2 regions of the Mesorhizobium sp. RCAM 05104 genome follow, and region 2 is predicted to be linked to the other one. Evidence: predicted binding sites of a transcription regulator. Region 2 holds the regulator's gene; the other holds the start of a gene.

Region 1 (5,050 bases), 1.6 Mb from region 2:
GGGCCTGGAAGAGGAACCCGACCGGCACCTTCGCCGACATGAACCCGAACGTGTCGTGCGACGCGATGAAGATGGGCGATTGAAGCCGTCAGGGCTTGCCGGCGCCACGCCGGCAAGCCCTTCGCGCTGGATTTTCGAGGAAGCCATGACCCAAACCGAAAGCGTTCCGAGGCGCGCCCGACAATGGCGTTTTGCTTCAATCTTGCTGGCACGCCTGCTGCGCCGCTGGCGCCACCGTCGTGACCGGCGTCACCTGGAGGCGATGCCGGACTTCATGCTCAAGGACATCGGCATCAGCCGGTCCGATATCGACCATGTCGCGGCGCATGGCGAGACCAGGCGGTAGATGCCGCGTCACACCAGGCGTTGGCGGTGCCGGAAGGCCCGCCAATCAGTCCCCATCCGCAGGTTTGGCCTTGCCGCACTGCGCCAGCACCTTGCCGATTGCCGCGTTCGAGCCCTTCAGCGGAAAGCTGCTGTGGCCATACTTGGCGGCGCTGACGCTGACCTCGCCCTTCGAACGCAGCAGGTCCAGCAGCGGATCGGCCCGGGCCAGGTCCACCGTGAAATAGTTGTACATGGCCTCCAGCTGCAGCGTTTTCGCCACCGTCTTGCCGTCGGCCTTGAAGTCGAACGAGCCGCTGATGCCGGGCTCCAACTGTTGGCCGGCGGTGCCGAGGTCGTAGCTCAGCACCGGCGTGTCGAAACAGACCAGCATCAGATGCGCATCGCCTTTCGGCCCGCCGCAGACCGAAGCGGTCAGCACCTTGCCGCCCTCGTCTTCCTCCATCTTCGCGCTCCAGCCGCTGCACGACGCGGCAAGCGCCGGCTGCGCGGCCTGCAGCGCCGCCACCGCACCGGCGACTATGAGACAGTTCGCTCTCATGATTTTCCCCCTCCCCATTTGCGGCCTCACCCCTTGGCAGCATATAGCAAAAGTCTTCCGATGGCATTGCCCGCTGCGGCAGGGTCGTCCTGATTTCGCGGAGAGCGGTGTTGAGAGCCTGTGTTCGTCTGTGTCTGTTGCTGGCCGCCCTGCTGGCCTTGCCGCTCGCCGCCCGTGCCGACTGGAAGCCGGTCGAGAAGGTCGAGACCTACGCCATATCAGGCCAGTCCGGGCCGGAGCTCTATCAATCGATCGGCGAGAACGGCCCCAAGCTCGGTGTCGTCCGTGCCATCGCCCACACCAATTTCAAGCTGACCTGGACCAGGGACTATCAGGCACGAGCCGAAGCCTGCGTGCTGGTGTCGGCGAGGCCGAAGCTCATCATCACCTACACCTTGCCCAGCCCGTCCGCGCCCCTGCCGCCAGCCATCCAGAAGAACTGGGAGGTTTTCATCGCCGGCGTCAGCGCCCACGAGAAGGTGCATGGCGAGACCATCGTCGACATGGTGCGCAAGATCGAGGCGGCGACCGTTGGCCTCAGCGTTGCCGACGATCCCAAATGCAGCAAGATCCGGGTCGAGATGACCAAGCGGCTGTCCGAACTGTCGCAGGCGCAGCGGCAGGCCAGCCGCGATTTCGATCGCGTCGAGTTCGGCCAGGGCGGCAATCTCCAGAAGCTCATTCTCGCCCTGGTGAATGGCGGCTAGAAACACATCGTGCCAAGGGCCCGCCCGGCCCCTACCGGCTAAGGTCGAGCGCGGCGGAGAGATCCCCCATCGGCGGCTGGTCGTTGTTGCGCAGTGCCTTGTCGCGGGCGACGATGCCGGGAAGCACCGGCAGGTCGTAGCGCGCCGTGATGAAGCGCAGGATCGACGTCGTGTCATATTGCGTGTGGTCGACGGTACCCATCTTCGCATAGGGCGAGATGATGAAGGCGGGGATGCGGTTGCCCGGCCCCCAGCGGTCGGCCTTCGGCGGCGCGACATGGTCCCAGAAGCCGCCATTCTCGTCATAGGTGACGACCACCAGCATGTGGCTCCATTGCGGGCTTTTCTCGAGATGCGAGACGACATCGGCGAGATGCTGGTCGCCGCTTGCCACATCGGCATAGCCACCATGTTCGTTGAGGTTGCCCTGCGGCTTGTAGAAGGTGACGGCCGGCAGCTTGCCGTCGTCTATGTCCTTGATGAACGCAGCGCCGTCCATGCCGCCATCCCGCAAATGCTCGACCCGCGCGGCGGTGCCAGGCGCGTAAGCCGCGAAGTAGTTGAACGGTTGGTGGTGGAACTGGAAGTTCGGCACCGGCGTCGCGTTCTTGCCGTCGAGCGTTGCCTGCCAGGCGCCGGCATACCAGGCCCAGCCGACGCCCTTCAGCGACAGCAGGTCGCCGATGGTGATGTCGTGCTGCGGCGGCAGCGTGCTCGCCGCGGACGGATCGGCCAAGGCCGGATCGCCGCCCGCGGCCGGCTTGTTGTTGCTCGGCTGATAGGGCGGCTGCATGGTGTTGACGGCATGGAAGTCGGGCGTGATGGCGCCGTCATTGACGAATTTCGGCGCGCCGCCAAGCGCCGAGGCCGGCGAGTTGTCGGCGACCTTCAGCGTCGTGCCGTCGGCCTCGACGACGGCGATCTGGCCCTTTACCGGGCTCGTATCGGCATTGGGATAGACTGGCACGCAGGCGCAAGCGAGCATGAAATGGTTGAGGAAGGAGCCGCCGAAGGCGCCCTGGAAGAAATTGTCGGCGAGCACGTATTTCCTGGCCACCGCCCACATCGGCAAACCGGAGCCGTCATAATGGCCCATCACCAGGCTGCCTGAATCGGCCCAGGCGACGAACTTGTCGTTGTGGCCGCCATCGATCTGCATCTGCTCCTGGTAGAAACGGTGCCAGAGATCGCGCGTGATCACCGAGGTCTGTTCGTTGAAGCCCTTGGGATCGTCGATGGCGAAGCTGGCATTGGCCAGGTGCGCCGACTGCTCCTCGGTCACCGGCGGCGTCACCCCCTTGGCGGTCAGGCCGCCCCAGGCCGGCGGCAGCTCGGCGAGCGGCTTGCCGTCGCGGTCGAGCTGGCGCACCTGGCCGGACGACAGATTGGCCAGGCCGTTGGCGCCGGGAAAGCCGCCATAGAGATTATCGAAGCTGCGATTCTCGGCATAGATGACGACGACGGTGTCGATCTTGTCGTAGTTGGGGGGCGCTGCGGAAGCGGTGACCGGAACGGAGGCCAGCGCCGTGCCGGCGAGGCAAAGCGAGGTAAGGAACTTCAGCGTCGTCATCGGGTTGCCTCGTGGCTTGGGGGATGGCTGGAGGGGCAATGCATGGTCGCTCGACGAGCCATGGATGAAAACGTTAGATCGGTGCCTTGTCACCTTTGTGACATTTGCCTTGCCTGCGAACACGGTTGCGTGAGCGGGCAGACCGGTCATGAATCCGTAGCAGTGCGGCCTTAAGTCCCGGGCGAAAAGGCGGACCGGACGACATGGCGGCAGGACAATGGAAGAGGATCATCATCGCCGCATCGATGCTCGGCAGCGCCGCGATTTTGTCGGCAAGCATTGGCCGCGCCGGGACCGGCAGCGTCCATCCCGGGCCGATGTCGCGGGCCGATGCCTTCGCCAGGGCGCAGGCCCTGACGGCGCTTGGCCGTAAAATGTTCTTCGATCCGTCACTGTCTGCCTCGGGCAAACAGGCCTGCTCGTCCTGCCATGACCCGCATCATGCCTTCGGCCCGGCCTCGGCGGCACCGGTCGAGATGGGCGGGCCGCGTCTCGACCGGCCGGGGTTGCGCGCCGTGCCTTCGCTTCGCTACCTGCAGGCGGTGCCTGCCTTCACCGAGCATTTCCATGATTCCGAGGACGAAGGCGACGAGAGCGTCGACAACGGCCCGACCGGCGGCCTGACCTGGGACGGCCGCGTCGACCGCGGCAAGGATCAGGCCAAGATCCCGCTGCTGTCGCCATTCGAGATGGCCAACAAGGACGCCGCCGCCGTCACCGTTGCCCTGCGCAGGGCCGCCTATGCCGATGCATTCAAGGCTGCTTTCGGCGACGACGTGTTCGACCACCCGGACGACGCCTTCGACGCCGCCGCCGAGGCGCTGGGCACCTTCGAGCAGAGTGCCGCCGACTTCTATCCCTACTCCAGCCGCTACGACGCCTTCCTCGCCGGCAAGGCGACGCTCACGGCGCAGGAACTGCGCGGCCGCGCGCTGTTCGAGGACGAGACCAAGGGCAATTGCGCCAGCTGCCATCTGAGCGAACCCGCCAATGACGGCGAACCGCCGCAGTTCACCGACTATGGCCTGATCGCCGTCGCCGTGCCGCGCAACCCGGCCATATCGGCCAATGCCGACCCCGCTTATTTCGATCTTGGCCTGTGCGGACCGCTGCGCACCGACTTCCTCGGCCGGGCGGACTATTGCGGCCTGTTCAAGACGCCGACGCTGCGCAACGTCGCGCTGAGAAAGAGCTTCTTCCACAACGGATACTTCCACACGCTGCGCGACGCGGTCGCCTTCTATGCCAGCCGCGACAGCGATCCCGGCCGCTGGTACCCGAAAAACGCCGATGGCACGGTGCGCGAATATGACGATCTGCCAAAGGCTTACTGGCCCAATCTCAACCAGGATCCGCCCTTCGGCGGGAAGCCCAGCGACAAGCCTGCACTGACCGACCCCGAGATCGATGCCATCGTCGCGTTCCTGCAGACGCTGACGGACGCGGACCAGCAGGCCGAGCCGGTACCGGCGAATTGAATCCTTGCCGGTTGGGCTGGAAGAACCGCAAGGACCTTCCTGCCGGAATGGCCAGGAACCGGTAGCGGCCCCCTAACTCCGCCAGACCGCCAGATCGGCCAGGATCCGCGCCTTCAACGCTGGGTCGGCGTAGCTCGCATGCACGGATGTCGCGGCGAGCTGGCGGATGGTTTCGCTGTCCCAGGCGAAGGCCTCGGCGCAGGCGGCATAGGAGGCTTCGAGCGTGGTGTCGAGCAGCGACGGATCATCGGTGTTGATCGAGACGAGGACACCGGCCTTGCGAAGGGCGTCGAGCGGATGTTCGGCAAGCGACGGATAGACGCCGAGCGCCAAATTGGAGATCGGACAGACGCCCAGGGGAATCCGCTTGCGCGCCAGCAAGTCGACGAGCTCCGGGTCCTCGATCGAC
Region 2 (5,050 bases):
CCGATCACGCCGCACACCGACATCGCCTTCGCCGACATCCTCGAGGACGAGTTCGGCATCCCCGCCACCATGGAGAACGACTGCAACATGATGGCGGTGGCGTTGCGCTGGCGCGATCCGCAGCGCTACCGTGATGACTTCATCGCCATCCTGCTCTCGCACGGCATCGGCATGGGCCTGGTGCTGAAGGGTCAGTTGTTCACCGGCACCCATTCCTCGGGCGGCGAGTTCGGTCACATGATCCACCAGCCGAGGGGCGCGCTCTGCCGCTGTGGGCGACGCGGCTGCGTCGAGGCCTATGCCGGCAACTACGCCATCTGGCGCAACGCAAGGCAGCTGGGCGAGGACACCGAGCCGGTTGCCGATGTCAGCGACGCAGACATGCGCGCTCTGGCAGCCGCGGCCCGCGACAGCGCGGGGCCCGAGCGTGAAGCCTATCGCAAGGCCGGCGAAGCGCTCGGCTACGGCCTCGGCAGCCTGTTCGCGCTGATCGATCCGGCACCCGTCGCCATGGTCGGTGTCAGCGCCGCGGCCTTCGACCTGATCGAGCCGGCATTGCGCGAGGCCATAGCCCAGACCGCCGGAGGCCAGCATTCGGAATCGATTTCCTTCGACACCGAGCCGAACGAACTGCCGCTGATCCGCGAAGGCTGCGCCATGCGCGCGCTGACCTTCGTCGACCAGGAGATTTTCGCACCGGGCGCGCAAGCACGAACGGGCGCCGGAAAGAACGTTGCCTGAGGATCAGCGCATATTCTGAACGACCGGTCGACCTGAACCGGGCTTCACGATGGGTATGATGTCAGTTAGGCGCGCCAACTGTTAGGATGCTGTCTAATTCGACACGCCCAGCCAATGCTCATCATCCCGCACCCTCAACACTGAAATTTCAGCTAAACCATCATCAGGACCACCAAGAAATGACCGCCTCGCCTCCCTTTCTCGGCTTTCCCGATTGGCTTGCCGATGGCCGTATCCCGCGCGCGGTGATCTTCGGAGCCGGCCACGGCAGCACCTATCCCGGCGAGGACAGCCGCGGCTATGCCTTGGCCGCCGACGCCATCCGCGTTGCGAGTCAGGGCGATGCCACGCTCGTCGAGCACTGGGATTTCGATCTCGGCGGCCCGCTGTTCGACGGCAAGCCGGTCTGCTGCATCGACACCGGCGACATCCCGACCACCATGCATGACAATACCGGCAACAGGGCTCGAATCCAGGCGAAAACGCGTCAGGTTCTGGCATTGCCGGCCGTACCGATCCTGCTCGGCGGCGACGATTCCGTGCCCATCCCCTTCCTCGCCGGCTTTGCGGATCACGGGCCGGTCTGGATCCTGCAGATCGACGCCCATATCGACTGGCGCGACGAGGTGCATGGCGAGCGCTACGGCTATTCGAACCCGATGCGCCGCGCGAGCGAGATGCCGCATGTCGCCGGCATCGTGCAGGTCGGCATCCGTGGCGTTGGCAGCGCGCGCCTCACCGAAATCGAAGCGGCACGGCGCTATGGCAGCCGCCTTGTAACGGCCCGCGAGGTTCACGCCCAGGGCGTCGAAGCCGCTCTCCGGCATATTCCGGAAGGGGCGCGGGTCGTCGTAACCCTCGACTGCGACGGCCTCGATCCCGGCATCATGCCGGGCGTGGCGGCGCGTTCGCCCGGCGGCCTCACCTACACCCAGGTGATCGATCTGATCGCGGGCCTCGGCAGGCGGGCCAGGATCGCGGGATTCGACCTTGTCGAACTCTATCCTCCCGCCGACATTGACAGCCTGTCGGCCCTGACCGCGGCGCGCCTTCTCGTCAATGTGATCGGCACCGTCGTCCGGCAGGTTTGAGCCCGGACTGTCCCTAGTCTTCCCTGATCGCGTAACCCGCCCCGCGGATCGTGCGGATGACATCGGGCATGCGGCCATTGTTGACCGCCTTGCGCAACCGGCCGACATGCACGTCCACCGTGCGCTCGTCGATATAGATTGTCTCGCCCCAGACATTGTCGAGCAGCTGGCTGCGCGAGAAGACGCGGCCAGGGTGGCGCATCATGAATTCCAGCAGGCGGAATTCGGTCGGTCCGAGCCGGATCTCGCTCTTCTTGCGATAGACCCGGTGCGACTCACGATCGAGCACGATGTCGCCAACCTTGAGCACGCTGGACAGCACTTCCGGCTTGGCGCGGCGCAGCAGCGCCTTGACCCTGGCCATGAACTCCGGTGTCGAGAACGGCTTGACCAGATAATCGTCGGCGCCTGTCGAAAGGCCGCGCACGCGATCGCTCTCCTCGCCACGCGCGGTCAGCATGATTATCGGCAGCCGCTCGGTCTCGGGGCGCATTCTCAGCCGCCGGCAGAGTTCGATGCCGGAAACCGCCGGCACCATCCAGTCCAGCACCAGAAGGTCGGGGACGTTCTCCTGCAGCCGGATCTCGGCCTCGTCGCCGCGCGTCACCACCTCGACCTGGTAACCCTCTGACTCCAGATTGTAGCGGAGCAGCACACCCAGCGGCTCCTCGTCCTCCACCACCATGATGCGTGGCGCGATCATCGGCTGCTCACCCCTGTCGTCATGCCGCCGGCGCGGACATTGCCGTCTCGTCCTGCTTCGGGCGATTGGCGGGCAGCTGCGTGCCGGTCAAAACATAATACGCATTCTCGGCGATGTTGGTCACGTGATCGCCGATGCGTTCGAGGTTCTTGGCGCAGAACAACAGATGCGTGCACGCGGTGATGTTGCGCGGATCCTCCATCATGTAGGTCAGGAGTTCGCGGAACACGGACGTGTACTTGACGTCGATGCGTTCGTCGTCGTTCCTGAGCTTGGCCAGCGCCGCCGCGTCGGCGGCGGCATATTCCTCGATCACACCCTGCACCTGGATCAGCACCAGTTGCGCCATCGCATCGATCGAGTGCGAAAGGTCGCGAGGCGTGACGCTGAGGCCAACGGTGCCGACGCGTTTGGCTATGTTCTTGGCAAGATCGCCGATGCGTTCGAGGTCGCCGGCCATGCGGATCGAACCGACGACATGGCGCAGATCGTCGGCCATCGGCTGACGCTTGGCGATCAATGTGATGGCGCGGTCGTCGAGTTCGCGCTGGCGCGCGTCCATGATCGCGTCGTCGGAGACAACGCGCTGTGCCAGGGCGTTGTCGGAATTCAAAAGCGCCTTGGTCGCGCCGCCGACCATCGAGCCGGCGAGATCGCCCATATCGCTGATGAGCCTGCTGATCTGTCCGAGATCCTCGTCGAAAGAAGCGACTGTATGTTCGCCCATGATCTTAGTCCTCGTATGTCTGAGCTCAGCCGAAGCGGCCGGTGATGTAGTCCTGCGTGCGCTTCTCGCGGGGCGACGTGAAGATCTTCTCGGTGCGGTCGAATTCGACCAGTTCGCCCAGATACATGAAGGCGGTCTGCTTCGAGACGCGTGCCGCCTGCTGCATGTTGTGGGTGACGATGACGATCGTGTAGTCGGCCTGCAACTCGTCGATCAGCTCTTCGATCTTGGCGGTCGACAGCGGATCGAGCGCCGAAGCCGGCTCGTCGAGCAGGATGACTTCCGGCTTCACCGCCACGGTGCGGGCGATGCAGAGCCGCTGCTGCTGGCCGCCCGAAAGACTGAGGCCGCTGGCGTTGAGCTTGTCCTTGACCTCGGTCCACAGCGCGGCGCGCTTGAGCGCCTGCTCGACACGGCCGTCCATCTCGGACTTGCTGATCTTCTCATAGAGCCTGACGCCGAAAGCGATGTTCTCATAGATCGACATCGGAAATGGCGTCGGCTTCTGGAACACCATGCCGATCTTGGTCCGCAGCAGGTTGAGATCCTGCGACCGGTCAAGGATATTCTGACCGTCGAGCAGCACCTGGCCCTCGGCGGTCTGTTTCGGGTAGAGCTCGTAGATGCGGTTGAAGACGCGCAGCAGCGTCGACTTTCCGCAGCCCGAGGGCCCGATGAAGGCGGTGACGCTGCGCTCGGGCAGCGACAGGGTGATACCCTTGAGCGCCTTGCTCTGACCGTAGTAAAAGTTGAGGTTCTTGACCTCGATCTTGGCTTTGGCGGTTGCCTCGGCGGCGATCGTCATGTCTGGAGACAACATCTGACTCATTTGTCCTCTCTGCGTCCGGTCAGGCTGCGAGCAAAGATGCTGAGCGCGAGAACCGTCAATGTGATTATGAGTGCGCCGGTCCAGGCCAGTTGCTGCCATTCCTCGTAAGGACTGAGAGCGAACTGGAAGATGGTCACCGGCAGGCTGGCCATCGGCGCGTTGAGATTGCTCGACCAGAACTGGTTGTTGAGCGCTGTAAAGAGCAGTGGCGCGGTCTCGCCCGAAATACGGGCGATCGACAGCAATATGCCTGTGACGATACCGGAAAGAGCGGCGCGGTAGGCCACCGACTTGATGACAACCCAGCGCGGCGCGCCGATCGCGGTGCCGGCTTCGCGCAAGGCGTTCGGCACCAGGTTGAGCATGTCTTCGGTGGTGCGCACGACGACCGGAATGACCAGGATGGCGAGTGCGACAGAACCGGCAAGGGCCGAGAAATGCCCCATCGGCCGCACCATCAGTTCGTAGACGAACAGGCCGATGATGATCGACGGCGCCGACAGCAGGATGTCGTTGATGAAACGCACCACCGTGGTGAGTTTTGAGAAGCGGCCGTATTCGGCCATGTAGGTTCCTGCAAGCACGCCGATTGGCGTGCCGACGATGACGGCGATGACCGTCATCACCACGCTGCCGTAGATGGCGTTGAGCAACCCACCGGCGTCGCCGGGTGGCGGCGTCATCTGCGTGAAGACGTCGAGGGACAGGCCGGCGGTGCCCTTGTAGACCAGCGCGCCGAGGATGAGCGCCAGCCAGGCAAGTCCGATGCCCGCGGCGATGACGCACAGCGTCATCATCACGGCATTCTTCCTCTTGCGGCTCTGGTGAAGCGATGAGGCTGTCGACATCGGTCAGGCTCCCGTGCGGGCGTCGATGCGCATCAGCATGTAGCGTGCGATGGCAAGGATCAGGAAGGTGATGACGAACAGGATCAGGCCGAGCGCCACCAGCGAAGACGT

Evidence for each region. Region 2 encodes PhoB, which activates phosphate uptake and scavenging genes when phosphate is short. Its sites were predicted from a motif close to TGTCATNNANCTGTCAT; they were not measured.
Region 1: the regulator PhoB is predicted to act here: its motif matches at 3,251-3,267, upstream of AC56QP_RS29515 (acid phosphatase).

The regions. Positions count from the first base shown of each region.
Region 1 covers NZ_CM185033.1:6,029,540-6,034,589, reverse strand. The annotation lists gene AC56QP_RS29535 (hypothetical protein) at 1-83, shown strand, start outside; gene AC56QP_RS29530 (YjiS-like domain-containing protein) at 146-346, shown strand; gene AC56QP_RS29525 (hypothetical protein) at 392-886, opposite strand; gene AC56QP_RS29520 (DUF922 domain-containing Zn-dependent protease) at 997-1,593, shown strand; gene AC56QP_RS29515 (acid phosphatase) at 1,625-3,163, opposite strand; gene AC56QP_RS29510 (cytochrome-c peroxidase) at 3,409-4,641, shown strand; gene add (adenosine deaminase) at 4,714-5,050, opposite strand, start outside.
Region 2 covers NZ_CM185033.1:4,425,249-4,430,298, reverse strand. The annotation lists gene AC56QP_RS21705 (ROK family protein) at 1-741, shown strand, start outside; gene AC56QP_RS21700 (agmatinase) at 921-1,832, shown strand; gene phoB (phosphate regulon transcriptional regulator PhoB) at 1,846-2,535, opposite strand; gene phoU (phosphate signaling complex protein PhoU) at 2,555-3,262, opposite strand; gene pstB (phosphate ABC transporter ATP-binding protein PstB) at 3,288-4,091, opposite strand; gene pstA (phosphate ABC transporter permease PstA) at 4,088-4,939, opposite strand; gene pstC (phosphate ABC transporter permease subunit PstC) at 4,943-5,050, opposite strand, start outside.